DNA from 2 places in the Kineococcus auxinigenes genome. Region 2 is predicted to be linked to the other one. Evidence: riboswitches for the same ligand, from Rfam matches in the RefSeq annotation. Region 2 holds a riboswitch; the other holds the start of a gene.
What was found. Region 2 has a riboswitch for glycine ahead of gcvT (glycine cleavage system aminomethyltransferase GcvT). Riboswitches for the same ligand answer to the same signal wherever they lie in the genome.
Positions count from the first base shown of each region.

Region 1 (7,355 bases), on a different contig from region 2:
GAGCTCGCGCTGAGCGACCCGCGACTGGACGCCGAGGAGCTGCAGGAGCTCGTGCACCGCGCCGACCGGCAGGCCGCCGAGCTGGAGTCGCTGCGGCGCACCGCCGTGGTCGAGGCGCTGGGGTCCGGCCGCACCGGCGGGCAGACCGCGGTGCCGCCGCAGGCCGGCTGAGCAACGCATCGCCCGGGGCGCTCACCCCTCCTGCCGTGGCACCTCGCCGCTCCCGCTGACCCTGCGGGTGGCGCCCTCGGCGTCGCGGGTGGCGCCGGCGGCCTCGGCCCGGGCGCGGTTCAGCGCCTCCGCGGGGTCCTCGAGCACGGGCTCCTCGAAACCGGCCGGCGGCGCGTCGCCCTCGCGCCGGCGCCGGGGTGCGGCACCGTCCTGACCACCGCCCGCGCCGGCCTGCGCACCGTCCCCGGATCCACCGCCGTGCGCGTTGAACATCGCCCCGAACCCCTTCAGGGCGTCGTTGAGCTCGCTGGGCACGATCCACAGCTTGTTCGCGTCGCCGCGCGCGATCTGCGGCAGCGTCTGCAGGTACTGGTAGGCCAGCAGCTTGGGGTCGGGGTCGCCGCGGTGGATGGCGTCGAAGACCTGGGTGATGGCGCGCGCCTCGCCCTGCGCGCGCAGGATCGCGGCCTGCGCCGACCCCTCCGCGCGCAGGATCTGGGACTGCTTCTCCCCCTCGGCGGTGAGGATCTGCGACTGCTTGAACCCCTCGGCGTTGAGGATGGCCGCGCGCCGGTCGCGCTCGGCGCGCATCTGCTTCTCCATGGAGTCCTGCACGCTGGCGGGCGGGTCGATGGCCTTCAGCTCCACGCGGTTCACGCGGATCCCCCAGCGCCCGGTGGCGTCGTCCAGCACCCCGCGCAGCTGGCCGTTGATCTGGTCGCGGCTGGTGAGGGTCTGCTCCAGGTCCAGCGAGCCGACCACGTTGCGCAGCGTGGTGACGGTGAGCTGCTCGATCGCCTGGATGTAGTCGGCGATCTCGTACGTGGCGGCCTTGGGGTCGGTGGGCTGGTAGTAGATGACGGTGTCGATGCTCACGACGAGGTTGTCGGAGGTGATGACGGTCTGCGGGGGGAAGGAGACCACCTGCTCGCGCAGGTCCACGGTCGCGCGGACCTTGTCGATGAACGGCACCAGGAAGTGCAGGCCGGCGTCCAGCGAGCGCGAGTAGCGACCCAGGCGTTCCACGATGACGGCGGAGGCCTGCGGCACGATGCGGATGGTGCGGACGATCACCGCCACCGCGAACAGGACGACCAGGACCAGGACGACCAGGGTCACGACGGTGTCCACCATCAGGGGTTCTCCTCGGGTTGCTGAAGCGCCCCGCCGTCGGCGGGGCCGACCACGGCGGTGGCGCCGTCGATCGCGGTGACGACGACGTCCTCGCCCTCGGCGAACGCCCGGCCCGGCGCCGAGCGGGCCGACCACGTCTCGCCGGCGAGCTTGACCAGGCCGCCGCGGACGGTCACCTCGTGCAGGACCAGCGCGGGGCGGCCCACGAGGGCCGCGGCGTTCGTGGTGCCCGTCGGGGGCATCCGCAGCCGGCGCAGCAGGACGGGGCGGATGGTGCCGATCAGCAGCCCGGCGACGGCGGCGGCCACGAGCACCTGGCCCACGAAGCCCAGGCCCAGCGCGTCGGCCAGGGCACCGGCCAGCGCGCCGCCGGCCAGCATCGCGAAGACCAGGTCGATCGCGGTGATCTCCAGGATGCCCAGGACGAGCGCGGCGGCGATCCACAGCAGCCAGCTGCGCTCGAGCAGCTCCTCCAGGAACCCCACGGCGATCACCCCCGGCCCGATCCTAGGGGTGCCCCGGCGCGCGCGGGGGAGCCCCGGCTGGTGTGCTGGGGCCCGGACGCGACCCGCACGAGAGGAGAGCAGCCGTGACCGCTCAGTTCGTCGTCCTCGGCGCGACCGGGGACCTGACCGCCCGCTACCTGCTGCCCGCCCTGGCTCAGATCGCCCCGCTGCACCCCGAGGGGGTGCGCCTGGTGGGCGTCGCGCAGGACGACCTCGACGAGGACGCCTTCCGCGAGCACGTGCGGCGGGCGCTGGCCGAGGGTGCCGGTGACGCGCCGCAGGAGGTGCGCGAGGGCCTGTCCGGCACCGCGGCGTACGTCCACGGGGACGTCACCGACCCGGCGGTGCTGCGCGCCGCCCTGCAGCGCGCCGGGGACGGCGAGCCGGTGGTGGTGTACCTGGCGCTGCCGCACGTGCTGTTCGAGCGGGTCGTCGCCGCGCTCGGGGAGTGCGAGCTGCCCGGGCACGCCCGCGTCGTCGTGGAGAAGCCGTTCGGCGAGGACCTCGAGGGCGCCCGCCGCCTGAACGCGGCGCTGGGGCGGGTGGTGCCGGAGGACCGCACGTTCCGGGTGGACCACTTCCTGGCCAAGCAGACCGTCCTGAACGTGCTGGGCCTGCGGTTCGCCAACCGGATCTTCGAGTCGGTGTGGAACCGCACCCACGTGGAGTCCGTCGACGTCGTCTTCGACGAGACCGTGGACGCGCAGTCCCGCGCCAGCTACTACGACCGCTCCGGCGCGCTGCGGGACATGGTGCAGAACCACCTGCTGCAGCTGCTGGCGTACGTGGCGATGGAACCGCCGCAGTCGATGAGCCCGGCGGACCTCAGCGCCCGCAAGGTCGACGTGCTGCGCGCGGTGCGCACCCTCGACGAGGACGAGGTGACCCGCTCCACCGCCCGCGGGCGGTACACCGCCGGCGTCGTGGACGGCCGGCACGGCCGGCACGAGGTCGCCGCGTACACCGACGCCGAAGGGGTGGACGCCGCGCGCGGCACCGAGACGTACGCCGAGGTCGTGCTGCACGTGGACACCTGGCGCTGGGCGGGCGTGCCGTTCCGGTTGCGCACCGGCAAGGCCCTGGGCGCGGACCGCCGCGAGGTCGTCATCCGCTTCGCCGAGGTGCCGCACGCGGTGTTCGCCGGGCCGAAGCCGCACCGCAACGAGCTGCGCCTGCAGCTGGACCCCGACCGGGTCTCGCTGCGCTTCGACCTCAACGGCGCCGGCGACCCGTTCGAGCTGGAGGGCGTCGAGATGGGCGCCGACCTGGCCCGGCAGGAACCCGGTCCCTACGGGCAGCTGCTGCTGGCCGTGCTGGCCGGGGACACCCGGCTGTCGGCGCACGCCGCGGAGGCCGAGGAGGGCTGGCGCATCGTCGAGCCGGTCCTGGCCGCCTGGCAGCGCGGGGCCGCGCCGCTGCGCGAGTACCCCGCCGGCAGCGACGGCCCCGCCGGCCCGCCCACCCTCGCCGGGACGGACGGGCGCTGAACCGGGCCGCCGCTCAGCCCTCGGCGAGCTCCTCCAGCGGCGGGCAGGAGCACACCAGGTTGCGGTCGCCGGCGGCGCCGTCGACGCGGCGCACCGGCGGCCAGTACTTCGCGCGGGGGTCCAGCCCGTTCGGGTAGACGGCCTCGGCGCGGGTGTACGGGTGGCTCCACTCCCCCACGAGGGACGCGGCGGTGTGCGGAGCGTGCCGCAGCGGGGAGTCGGCCACCGCCCAGCGGCCCTCCTCGATCTCGCGGACCTCGTCGGCGATGGCGAGCATCGCGTCGCAGAACCTGTCGACCTCGGCGAGGTCCTCGCTCTCGGTGGGCTCGACCATGAGGGTTCCCGCGACGGGGAACGACATCGTCGGGGCGTGGAACCCGAAGTCGATGAGCCGCTTGGCGACGTCCTCCACCGTCACCCCGGTGGCCGCCGTCATCGGCCGCAGGTCCAGGACGCACTCGTGGGCCACCAGGCCGCCGGGCCCGCGGTACAGCACCGGGAACGCCTCGGACAGCCGGGCGGCGACGTGGTTGGCGCTGAGCACGGCCTGCACCGTGGCGGCGCGCAGCCCCTCGGCTCCCATGAGCCGCACGTACGCCCAGGAGATCGGCAGGATCCCGGCGGAGCCGAACGGGGCGGAGGACACCATGCCGACGCGCTCGGGATCGGCGTCCGGGGAGGTGGCGGGCAGGAACCGCGCCAGGTGGGCGCGCACCGCGACCGGCCCGACGCCGGGTCCGCCACCGCCGTGCGGGACGCAGAACGTCTTGTGCAGGTTCAGGTGGGAGACGTCCGCGCCGAACCGGCCGGGACGGGCCAGGCCGACGAGCGCGTTGAGGTTCGCGCCGTCGACGTACACCTGCCCGCCGGCGCCGTGCACCAGGGCGCACACCTCGCGGATCGACTCCTCGTACACCCCGTGGGTGGAGGGGTACGTCACCATGATCGCCGCGAGGTCGGCGGCGTGCTCGGCGACCTTGGCGCGCAGGTCGCCCAGGTCGACGTTCCCGTCCTCGTCGCAGGCCACGACGACGACGCGCAGGCCGGCCATGACGGCGCTGGCGGCGTTGGTGCCGTGCGCGGAGCTCGGGATCAGGCAGACGGTGCGGTGCTCCTCGCCGCGCGAGCGGTGGTGGGCGCGGATCGCGAGCAGCCCGGCGAACTCGCCCTGCGATCCGGCGTTGGGCTGCAGGGACACCGCGTCGTAGCCGGTGAGCTCCGCCAGCCAGCGCTCCAGGTCGGCGACGAGCTGCGCGGTGCCGGCGAGCTGGTCGGCGGGCGCGTACGGGTGCAGGTCGGCGAACTCCGGCCAGGACATCGGTTCCAGCTCGGTGGTGGCGTTGAGCTTCATGGTGCACGAGCCCAGCGGGATCATCCCGCGGTCCAGGGCGTAGTCGGCGTCGGAGAGCCGGCGCAGGTAGCGCAGCATCGCCGTCTCCGAGCGGTGCTGCGAGAACACCGGGTGCGTCAGGAACGGCGAGGTCCGCAGCAGCGCGGCGGGCAGGGCGTGGGCCGGGGCCTGCTCGAGGGGCCGCAGCCCGAAACCGGCCAGCGCCGCGGCCACCTGCTGCGGCCCGGTGGTCTCGTCGCAGGTCAGGCCGACGTGGTCGTCGTCGACCAGGCGCAGGTTCACCCCCGCCCGCAGGGCGGCGGCCACCACGTCGCGCGCGCGGCCGGGCACGTGGGCCAGGACGGTGTCGAAGAACTCCCCGTGCACGACCTCCACCCCGCCGGCGCGCAGCGAGGCGGCCAGGTGGGCGGCGGTGCCGGCGACCTGCGCGGCGATCGAGCGCAGCCCCTCGGGGCCGTGGTGCACGGCGTAGCAGCCGGCCACCACCGCCAGCAGGACCTGGGCGGTGCAGATGTTGCTGGTGGCGCGGTCGCGGCGGATGTGCTGCTCGCGCGTCTGCAGGGCCAGGCGGTAGGCGGGTGCCCCGTCGGCGTCCTTCGAGACGCCCACGAGGCGTCCGGGCAGGTTGCGCTCCAGCCCCTTGCGCACGGCCACGTACGCCGCGTGCGGCCCCCCGGCGAACATCGGCACGCCGAAGCGCTGGGAGGAACCCACGGCGACGTCGACGCCGAACTCGCCCGGTGCGCGCAGCAGCGCCAGGGCGAGCAGGTCCGCGGCGGCCACGGCCACCGCACCGCGCTCCTTGGCCGCGCTCACGACGCCCGCCAGGTCGCGCACCCGCCCGCTGGTGCCCGGGTACTGCACGAGCAGCCCGAACAGCGCCCGCTCCCCCAGCACCGCCAGCGGGTCGGCGGCGTCCAGGTCCACGCTCACCAGTTCGATGCCCAGCGGGACCGCACGGGTGCGCAGCACCGCCAGGGTCTGCGGCAGCACGTCGGCGTCGACGGCGAACACCGCACCGGCGGGCGCCCTGGAGACGCGGCGGGCCAGGGTCATCGCCTCGGCGGCGGCGGTGCCCTCGTCGAGCAGGGAGGCGTTCGCCACGTCCAGGCCGGTCAGGTCGGCCACCGCGGTCTGGAAGTTCAGCAGCGCCTCCAGCCGGCCCTGGGAGATCTCCGGCTGGTAGGGCGTGTACGCCGTGTACCAGGCGGGGTCCTCCAGGACGTTGCGCCGCACCACCGCGGGGGTGCGGGTGCCGTGGTAGCCCAGGCCGATCATCGAGGGGACCACGCGGTTGCGCGCCGCCAGCTCGCGCAGGGCCGAGGTGACCGACGCCTCGTCCAGCGCCGGCGGCAGGTCCAGGGCGCCGGGCTGCTCCAGGATGCCGGCGGGCACGGCGCGCGCGACGAGCTCCTGGGGGGAGGGCAGACCGACGGTGGCGAGCATGCGGGCGGCCTGGGCGGCGTCGGGGCCGATGTGCCGGCCGGTGAAGGGCGGCGGCGCGCTCGCGCCGAGGGTGGGAACGGCGGGCGCGGTACCGGTGGGGACGGGTGCGGTGGCGGTCACGGGGGCTCCGGGGGTCGCGGCGGTCGGGACGCCCCCGTCTGTCGGCCCGCGCGGCGGGACCTCCAGAGCGGCCTGTCCCCCGCGGTCCTTCCGCCTGAGAGGTTCCGGGGATGTTGCCCCTTCGGCGCCCCGGCCGGACCGGGGTCTCTCCCGCGCGGGATGCGCAGCCAGCTTCCGGGGTCACTGTAGGCCACCGGTGCTCCCGGTGCGCTGGTGCGCAGGACCGCGCGAGGACCGATCCCGCTGCGGGGCGGGCGGTCCGGGCCGCGCGGACCGGTATCCTCTCGCGATGATCACCGTGACCGTCTGCAGCGCGAAGGGTGGCGTGGGCAAGACGTCGGTGACCCTGGGCCTGGCCTCCGCCGCCCTGCACCGCTCCCTCAGCACCCTCGTCGTCGACCTCGACCCCCAGGCCGACGCGACCTCCGGGCTGGACGTGACCGCGCAGCGCGCGCACGACGTGGCCGCGGTGCTGCGCACCCCCAAGCGCCGCGTGGCGGAGTCCGCGGTGGCCCCCAGCGGGTGGGTGGACGACCACCCCGGGCTGCTCGACGTGGTGAGCGGCTCGGCCGCCTCCGCCGGGCTGGACGCGCCCGACCCCCAGGAGGCCGACCTGGAGGGCCTGCGGCGCGCGCTGCGCAAGCTCGACGACCACCAGCTCGCCCTGCTGGACTGCCCGCCGTCGCTGGGCGGGCTGACCCGCTCGGCCTGGCGCGCCAGCGACGCCGTCGTCGTGGTCTCCGACGCCAGCCGCTTCTCGGTGGCCGCGGTGGGCCGCACGCTGGACGAGATCGCGGCGCTGCGCTCGGGGCCCCGGGTGGCCGGCGTCCTGGTGAACCGGTACTCCCCCCGCTCGGGCGAGCAGCGCTTCCGCCTGGAGGAGCTGCGCTCGCTGTTCGGCGACCTGGTCCTGGAACCGCTGCCCGACCGGGTGGCCGTGCCGCAGTCGCAGGGAGCGGGCAAGCCGCTGCACGCGCTGCGCCCCGTGGCGGCACGGCGAGTGGCCGAGCAGTTCGACCGCCTGCTGGACGTGGTCCTCGACCAGCGGGCCCGGCCCCGGACCCGCCCCTCTGGTCACGGAGGGTGAATTCGGGGACACTCAGCAGGGCAGGGGTTGCCGCAGCAGCGCCGACGTGCGTG
Region 1 covers NZ_JBKBCT010000060.1:921-8,275, reverse strand. Annotated here, with positions in the region: gene ACRYR9_RS15160 (hypothetical protein) at 1-171, shown strand, start outside; gene ACRYR9_RS15155 (SPFH domain-containing protein) at 193-1,305, opposite strand; gene ACRYR9_RS15150 (NfeD family protein) at 1,305-1,799, opposite strand; gene ACRYR9_RS15145 (glucose-6-phosphate dehydrogenase) at 1,895-3,298, shown strand; gene gcvP (aminomethyl-transferring glycine dehydrogenase) at 3,312-6,215, opposite strand; glycine riboswitch at 6,288-6,378, opposite strand; gene ACRYR9_RS15135 (ParA family protein) at 6,505-7,302, shown strand.
Region 1: linked by a shared signal. The riboswitch ahead of gcvP (aminomethyl-transferring glycine dehydrogenase) and the one ahead of gcvT (glycine cleavage system aminomethyltransferase GcvT) in region 2 are both predicted to bind glycine.

Region 2 (7,355 bases):
CCGCCGAGCAGCCCGCCGGCCAGACCCAGGACGACGAAGAGGTAGCCGAACAGCGCTCGCCGGGAGTACCCGCCGGCGGGGTCGGTGGTCAGCGCCACGACGGCGGCGGCGGCGAGGGCGAGGACCACCCCCGTCAGCACGAAGGCCCGGAACCGGGGGGCGCGGCGCCGCGTCACCTGGACCAGCCGCACCTGCTCGGACCCGTCCCGCGCGCCCTGCCCCTCCCGCTCGTCGGACGGGGTCCGCGTCGGCTGCGCGTCCTGCGGCTGGGGCACCTGCTCGCTCACCCCGGTCACGGTACGCGGCCCGCTCACGCGCCCGGGCCCGTGACCGGCAGCAGCCGCCCGAGGTCGGCGCGCTCACCGCTGGCCCGCACCCGGCCGCTGCCGCGCGCGTCGTCGAAGGCGAGGCGCCCGGTGGCCAGCTCCAGCCACGTCACGGCGTCGGTCTCCACCACCGCGGGCGGGGTGCCGCGGGTGTGCTTCGGGCCGGCGACGACCTGCACGGCCGCGAACGGCGGCACCCGCACCTCCACGCTGCCGCCGGGGTGGCGGGCGGCGAGCTCCTCGAGGGTGAACCGCACGGCGGCGGCCAGGTCGGGACGCGGCGGGGTCGCCCCCGCGTCGAGGGCGTCCAGCGCGGCGCGCAGCGCGGTGCGCCCCTGCGCGGGGTCGGTGCGGCGGCGGGGTGGCACCGGCCCACTGTGGCACCACCCCGCCCCGGCGGGTCCCTCAGCACTCCGGGACGTTGACGCCCACCGCTGCGCCGGGGCCCACGACGGTCAGGGCGAGGCCGCCGCGGGAGGTCTCCTTGTACTCCGAGCGCATGTGCGCCCCCGTGGCGCGCATCGTGGTGATGGCGGTGTCGAGGCTGACGACGTGGGTGCCGTCGCCGCGCAGCGCGGTGCGGGCGGCGTGGACGGCGGTGGTGGCGCCCACCGCGTTGCGCTCGATGCAGGGGATCTGCACCAGCCCGGCGACGGGGTCGCAGGTCAGTCCCAGGTGGTGCTCGATCGCGATCTCGGCGGCGTTCTCGACCTGCTCGGGGGTGCCGCCGAGGACGGTGGTCAGGCCGGCGGCGGCCATGGCGCTGGCGGAACCCACCTCGCCCTGGCAGCCGACCTCGGCGCCGGAGATGGAACCGGTCTCCTTCAGCACGATCCCGACGCCACCGGCGGCGAGCAGGAAGTCCACGGTGCTGGCGTCGTCGGCGCCGGGGGTGAAGCGGCGGTGGAAGTGCAGCACGGCGGGCACGATGCCGGCGGCGCCGTTGGTGGGGGCGGTGACGACGCGGCCACCCGCGGCGTTCTCCTCGTTGACGGCCAGCGCCCACAGGCTCAGCCAGTCCAGCGCCCGCAGCGGGTCGCCGCCCGGCCCCGCGCCCTGCGCCTCGTCCTCGGCGAGGAGCTGGCGGTGCAGGGCGGGCGCGCGGCGGCGCACCCCTAGACCGCCGGGCAGGGTGCCGTCGATCGACAGGCCGCGCTCGACGCAGGCGGCCATCGCGGCGAACACCTCCAGCAGGCCGGTGTCGACCTCCTCGCGGCTGCGGCGGTGCTCCTCGTCGCGCCGCACCAGGTCCGCCACGCCCAGGCCGGTGCGCCGGCACTGCTCCAGCAGTTCGGCGCCGGTGCGGAAGGGGTGCGGCACGTCGTCGCCGCCGGCCAGGACGGGTTCGGCGGTGTCCAGCGGGTCGTCGCGCACGAAACCCCCGCCGACGGAGTACGAGGTGCGCTCGGCGAGCACGCGCCCGCCGTCGCCGAGGGCGGTGAACACCATCCCGTTGGGGTGGGCGGGCAGCGCCTCGCGCAGCAGGCGCACGTCGGTGCCGGGGTCGAAGCGCACCGGGTGCCGGCCCAGCAGCCGCAGTTCCCCGCGCTCGCGCACGGCGTCCAGGAGCACGGGGACCGCGTCGGGGTCGACGGCCTCGGGGCGGTGCCCCAGCAACCCCAGCACGACGGCGCGGTCGGAGCCGTGGCCGCGGCCGGTGGCCCCGAGCGAGCCGTGCAGGTCCACCCGCACCGCGGTGACCCGTTCCAGCAGCCCGTCGTCGGCGAGGCCCTGCGCGAAGCGCAGGGCGGCGCGCATCGGGCCCACGGTGTGGGAGCTGGAGGGGCCGATGCCGATGGAGAACAGGTCGAAGACGCCGGCGGTCACGGGGTTCACCGGGCCCGGCGGTAGAAGGGCAGGTCGACGACCTCGGCGGGTTCGGGGCGCCCGCGCACGTCCACGGCCAGCGCGGTGCCGACCCGCGCGGCGGCCGGTTCGACGTAGGCCATGGCGATCGGGTGCCCGAGGGTGGGTGAGAGCGCGCCGCTGGTGACGGCGCCGACCGGACGCCCCTCGTGCAGCACGGGGTAGCCCTGGCGGCCGGCGCGGCGGCCGGTGCCGCGCAGGCCGACGAGGACGCGCTCGGGGGTGCGCTGCGCGAGGCGCTCCAGCGCGGCCCGGCCGGGGAACCCGGTGGGCTTGTCCAGCTTCACGACGCGGCCGAGCCCTGCGGTGTACGGGTCGACGTCGCGGGACAGCTCGTGCCCGTACAGGGGCATCCCCGCCTCCAGGCGCAGGGTGTCGCGGCAGGCCAGTCCGCACGGCACGGCGTCGTGGGCGCGCCCGGCGGCCAGCAGCGCCTCCCAGACGGAGGCGGCGCGACCGGCCGCGGTGAACACCTCGAACCCGTCCTCGCCGGTGTAGCCGGTGCGGGCGAGCAGCACGTCGACCGCGCCGTCCGCCGTGCGCAGCGATGCGGTGGTGCATCGGTAGTACCCCAGGGCGCCGAGGTCGGCGTCGACGAGCTCGCCGACGATCAGCGCGGCGGTGGGGCCCTGCACGGCCACCAGGGCGGTGCCGGCGGACTCGTCGGTGACGGTGGCGTCGAACCCTGCGGCGCGAGCGGTCAGTTCCGGCGCGACGAGGCCGGCGTTGGAGGCGTTGGCGACGACGAGGAAGTCGTCCTCGCCGAGGCGGTAGGTGACGAGGTCGTCGAGGATGCCGCCGTCCTCGTCGACGAGCAGCCCGTACGCCGCGCGAGCGACGGGCATGGCGGAGGGGCGGCCGACGAGAGCGGCGTCCAGGGCGGCGCCGGCCCGCGGGCCGCGCACGCGCACCTCCCCCATGTGGGACAGGTCGAACACGCCGGCGGTGGCGCGCACGGCGCGGTGCTCGGCCAGGTCGGAGGCGTAGCGCACGGGCATCGACCAGCCGGCGAAGTCGGTGAACGCGGCACCGAGGGCGGCGTGGGCCTCGTGCAGCGGGGAGGTGCGTGGCACGGCGGGACTCCTTCCGGGCGCGGCCGCCGGGCGCGGCTGCGCGGACCCCCTCTGTCGTGGCACCTGAGAGCTTCGCGCCCTGCGGCGCTTTCCCCGTCGGTGAGGGCCGTGCGGACCCTGCTCTCCAGAGCGGCCTGCCCGTGGCGGTCCTGGTACCTGAGAGGTTCCGGGGCGGTTGCTCCTTCGGTGCCCGGCGCTGGTGCGCGTCGGTGCTCTCCCGCCGGGGTGCGTGGCCTGCGGTGTTCGGTTGTGGCGTGCTGCCCCAGCGTCGCACGCGCGGCGGTCCGGCAGCCAGTGGCCGCCGGACCGCCCGCTCAGAGCTCGCCGGTGAGGAACTGCGCGCGCCCGTGGCCGAAGGACCAGTCCGCGTCGGAGTTCTCGACGACCGAGACGACGACGTCGCTGGGCTCGATGCCGCAGCGGTGCTGCAGGTTCTCCACCAGCAGGGCGTAGAAGCGCTCCTTCTGCTCGCGGGTGCGCTGCCTGCTGGTCATCTGCAGGACGACGACGTCGTCGGTGCGCTCGATGCCCAGGCCCGTGTCGTGGACGACCATCTCACCGGGCGCGTGCTGGTGGACGACCTGGTAGCGGTCGCCGTAGGGCACCTCGAAGGCCTCCACGACAGCGTCGTGGGCGGCGTCCAGCAGGACGGTCAGGGCCTCGGGGGTGCGACCGGCGACGAGGTCGAAGCGGAGCAGGGGCACGGGATCCTCCTCAAATATGTCTTTACATTCTGACACATCGAGAGGGTTGTGCGCCGCTGGACGACCTGCTCAGACGCCGGCGGCGCGCGCGGCGGCCTTGAGCACCTCGGCGGCGACCTGCAGGCCCTCGACACGGCCGAGGGAGACGTCCTCGTGCTCGATGTTCACGATCATCTCCGGGTCGACCTCGTGCAGGGCGGTGAGGAAGTCGGCCCAGAAGGCTGTGTCGTGCCCGCGGCCGAGGGCGACGAAGTCCCACGCGGACTCCTTCGGCCACTCGTTGACCCACTCGTCGCCGCCGAGGTTGACCCGCTCCTCGCTCGGGTCGAGGCGCCGGAAGCGGTTGTCCAGGACGCCGTGGATCGCGGCGGCGGGGTTGATGCGCACGTCCTTGGCGGCGGCGTGGAAGACCAGCGGGCCCAGGTCGCGAACGACGGCGACGGGGTCCATCTGCTGCCAGAACAGGTGCGAGGCGTCCAGCTCGACCCCGACGTTGGTGGCGCCGGTGCGCTCGACGAGCTCGCGGATGCCGGCGGGGTTGAAGACGAGGTTCTGCGGGTGCAGCTCCAGGGCGACCTTGACGTCCAGGTCGCGGGCCAGGGCGTCGATCTCGCGCCAGAACGGCGTGGCGACCTGCCACTGGTGCTCGAGCACGTCCAGCGCTGCGGAGTTCCACGCGTTGACGATCCAGTTCGGGCGGGTGGCGCCCGACTCACCGCCGGGCAGCCCGGACATCGTCACCACGCGGTGCTGGCCCAGGCGGTGCGCCAGGCGGATCGAGCGGCGCACGTCCTGGGCGTGGGCGTGGCCGATCACCTCGTTCGGGTGCAGCGGGTTGCCGTTGCAGTTGAGCCCGGCGATGGAGACACCGCTGCCCTCGAAGAGGGCCAGGAAGTCGTCGCGGGCGGCGTCGCTGACCAGCGATGTCGTCGAAGGTGGGCACGTGCACCGCCGGCAGGAAGCCACCGGTGTTCAGCTCGATCCCTTCCAGGCCGAGGTCGGCGATCACCTGGATCGCCTCGGGCAGGGACCTGTCGTGCAGGATCGCGTCGTAGACGCCGAACTTCATCCTCTGCTCCTGTTCTCAACGGTCGGTGCAGACGGCGGGGGCGGGTTCCCGCGGCACCCGCCCCCGTCGTCACGAACTGCTCACCGCCTCACCAGCGGTCGACGTGCTCCTGGATCGCCCCGCGCATCAGCCGGCTGGACTCCTCGCGCTTCTCCTCCCACGCGAAGACGCTGGCGCACAGCGCCCCGTCGAACCCGACCTCGCCGAGCGCGGTGAAGATCCCGTCGAAGTCCACCTCCCCCTCACCGATGTTCAGGTGCTGGTGGATGCGCGCGGTGGAGCCGGGCGGGTTGATGATGTACCGGAGCCCGGAAGAGCCGCGGAAGTCGAACGTGTCCGCCACGTGCACGTGCCGCACGAGGTCCCCGGCGTAGCGGATGATCCCCGGGCCGTCGCCGCCCTGGTGGAAGGTGTGCGGGGTGCAGTACACGAACCCCACCCAGGGGCGGTCCAGACCGCGCACGAGGTCCACCGCGCGGAAGCCGTCCTCGACGAAGTCGTCCGGGTGGGGCTCCAGGCGCAGCTCGATGCCGTTCGCCTCGAAGACGGGAGCCAGTTCCTCGAAGGACTCGAAGAATCGGGCCTCGCTGGCCTCGGGCAGCTCCGGACGGCCGTTGAACTCCGACTGCACCACGGGCACGCCGAGCTCGGTCGTGACCTCCACGATGCGCTTGATGTTGCGCACCGCCTGGCGGCGCTCGTCCTCACCGGGGCCTGACCAGCGCTGCACGAACTGCGTGGAGCACACGCCCACACCGGCTGCGTCCAGGGCCTTGCGGAAGGCGCGCACCGTGGCCAGGTCCACGCGCGGGTGCCGGAAGAACGGGATGAAGTCCTCGCGCGGGGACAGCTCGATCCACTCGTAGCCGAGGTCCGCGACCAGGCCCGGCAGCTTCAGCAGCGGCACGTCGCGGAACATGTAGGTGTCCAGGGCGATCTGCATCGTCGTCGCCCCTCAGACCCGGGCGCCGAGGTCGACCTCGACGCGGCGGCCGGTGCGCAGGGACTCCACGCCCGCGGCGCAGACGGCGGCGGCGGCGTACCCGTCCCACACGCCCGGGCCGTCGACGCCGGCACCGCTGCGGACGGCGTCCACCCAGCGCTGGAACTCGGTGTCGTAGGCGGCGCCGAAGCGCTCCTTGAAGTCGGCGGTGATGTGCCCGCCCCAGCCGGCCGAGGAGTGCTTCACCAGACCGACGCCCAGGCCGATCCGCGCGCTGCCGCGCTCGGCGACCAGCTCGGTGCGGACCTCGTAGCCGAACGTGGTGTTGACGAAGATCTCCACGTCGACCAGGGCGCCGCTCTCGGTCTCCATGAGGACGAACTGCGGGTCCTGCAGGCCCTCGGGGGCGTGGGAGGTGCGCCCCGGCGTCAGCACCGTGATGGCCCTGATCTCCTCGCCGAGCAGGAAGCGGGTCACGTCCACCTCGTGCACCACCGAGTCGAGGATGAGCTGCTCGGAGTTGAAGTTCGGCGGGGTGGTGGCGTTGCGGTGCGCGCAGTGCAGGAACAGCGGGCGGCCCAGCTCCTGCGAGGCGATGAGAGTGCGCAGCTGCTCGTACTCGGCGTCGAAGCGGCGCATGAAACCGACCTGCACCAGCTGGTGGCCCAGGGCGCGCTCGGCCTCCACCACCTTGCGGGAGGTCTCGGGCGACGTGGTCAGCGGCTTCTCGCACAGGGTCGGCTTGCCGGCCTCCAGCGCCGTCAGCACGAGGTCCTCGTGGGTGAAGCCCGGGGTGGCGATGACGACCGCGTCGACCTCGGGGTCCTGGATCGCCGCGACCGGGTCGTGCAGCGCGCGCACGCCGAACTCGGCGGCCACGGCGTCGGTGCGGGCCGCGTCCACGTCGCTGACCGCGACGAGCTGGGCGCCCTTGGTCAGCCGCGCCAGGCGGCGGGCGTGGTCCTGGCCCATCATCCCGACGCCGAGCACGGCGACGCGGAGGTCCCGGTCGTACCCCTGACGCGCGGTGTGCCGGGTGTTCTGCGTCGCCGTGCTCATGTGTCTTCTCCTACCGTGCGTTCTCGTGCGGAGCCGCCAGGGCGGCGGCGTTCTCGGGGGTCTGGCCGGGCACCGAGAGCTCGTGGCTGAGCGCCGCGAGCTCGGCACCACCGGCCATCTCGTTGGTGAGCTCGTCCAGCGTGATCTCCTGACGCGGCTTGTCCAGCGAGACGTGGCCGCGGTTGAGGATCACGAAGTGGTTGCCCACCAGGTACGCGTGGTGCGGGTTGTGGGTGATGAAGATGACGCCGAGGCCCGCGTCGCGGGCCTTGGCGACGTACTTCAGCACCACGCCGGACTGCTTGACGCCCAGCG
Region 2 covers NZ_JBKBCT010000014.1:17,134-24,488, forward strand. Annotated here, with positions in the region: gene ACRYR9_RS06585 (hypothetical protein) at 1-287, opposite strand, end outside; gene ACRYR9_RS06590 (sterol carrier family protein) at 311-694, opposite strand; gene ACRYR9_RS06595 (L-serine ammonia-lyase) at 732-2,153, opposite strand; gene gcvT (glycine cleavage system aminomethyltransferase GcvT) at 2,159-3,265, opposite strand; glycine riboswitch at 3,310-3,398, opposite strand; glycine riboswitch at 3,409-3,486, opposite strand; gene ACRYR9_RS06605 (tautomerase family protein) at 3,580-3,969, opposite strand; partial or broken gene ACRYR9_RS06610 (sugar phosphate isomerase/epimerase family protein) at 4,039-5,038, opposite strand; gene ACRYR9_RS06615 (sugar phosphate isomerase/epimerase family protein) at 5,127-5,981, opposite strand; gene ACRYR9_RS06620 (Gfo/Idh/MocA family protein) at 5,994-7,040, opposite strand; gene ACRYR9_RS06625 (ATP-binding cassette domain-containing protein) at 7,051-7,355, opposite strand, start outside.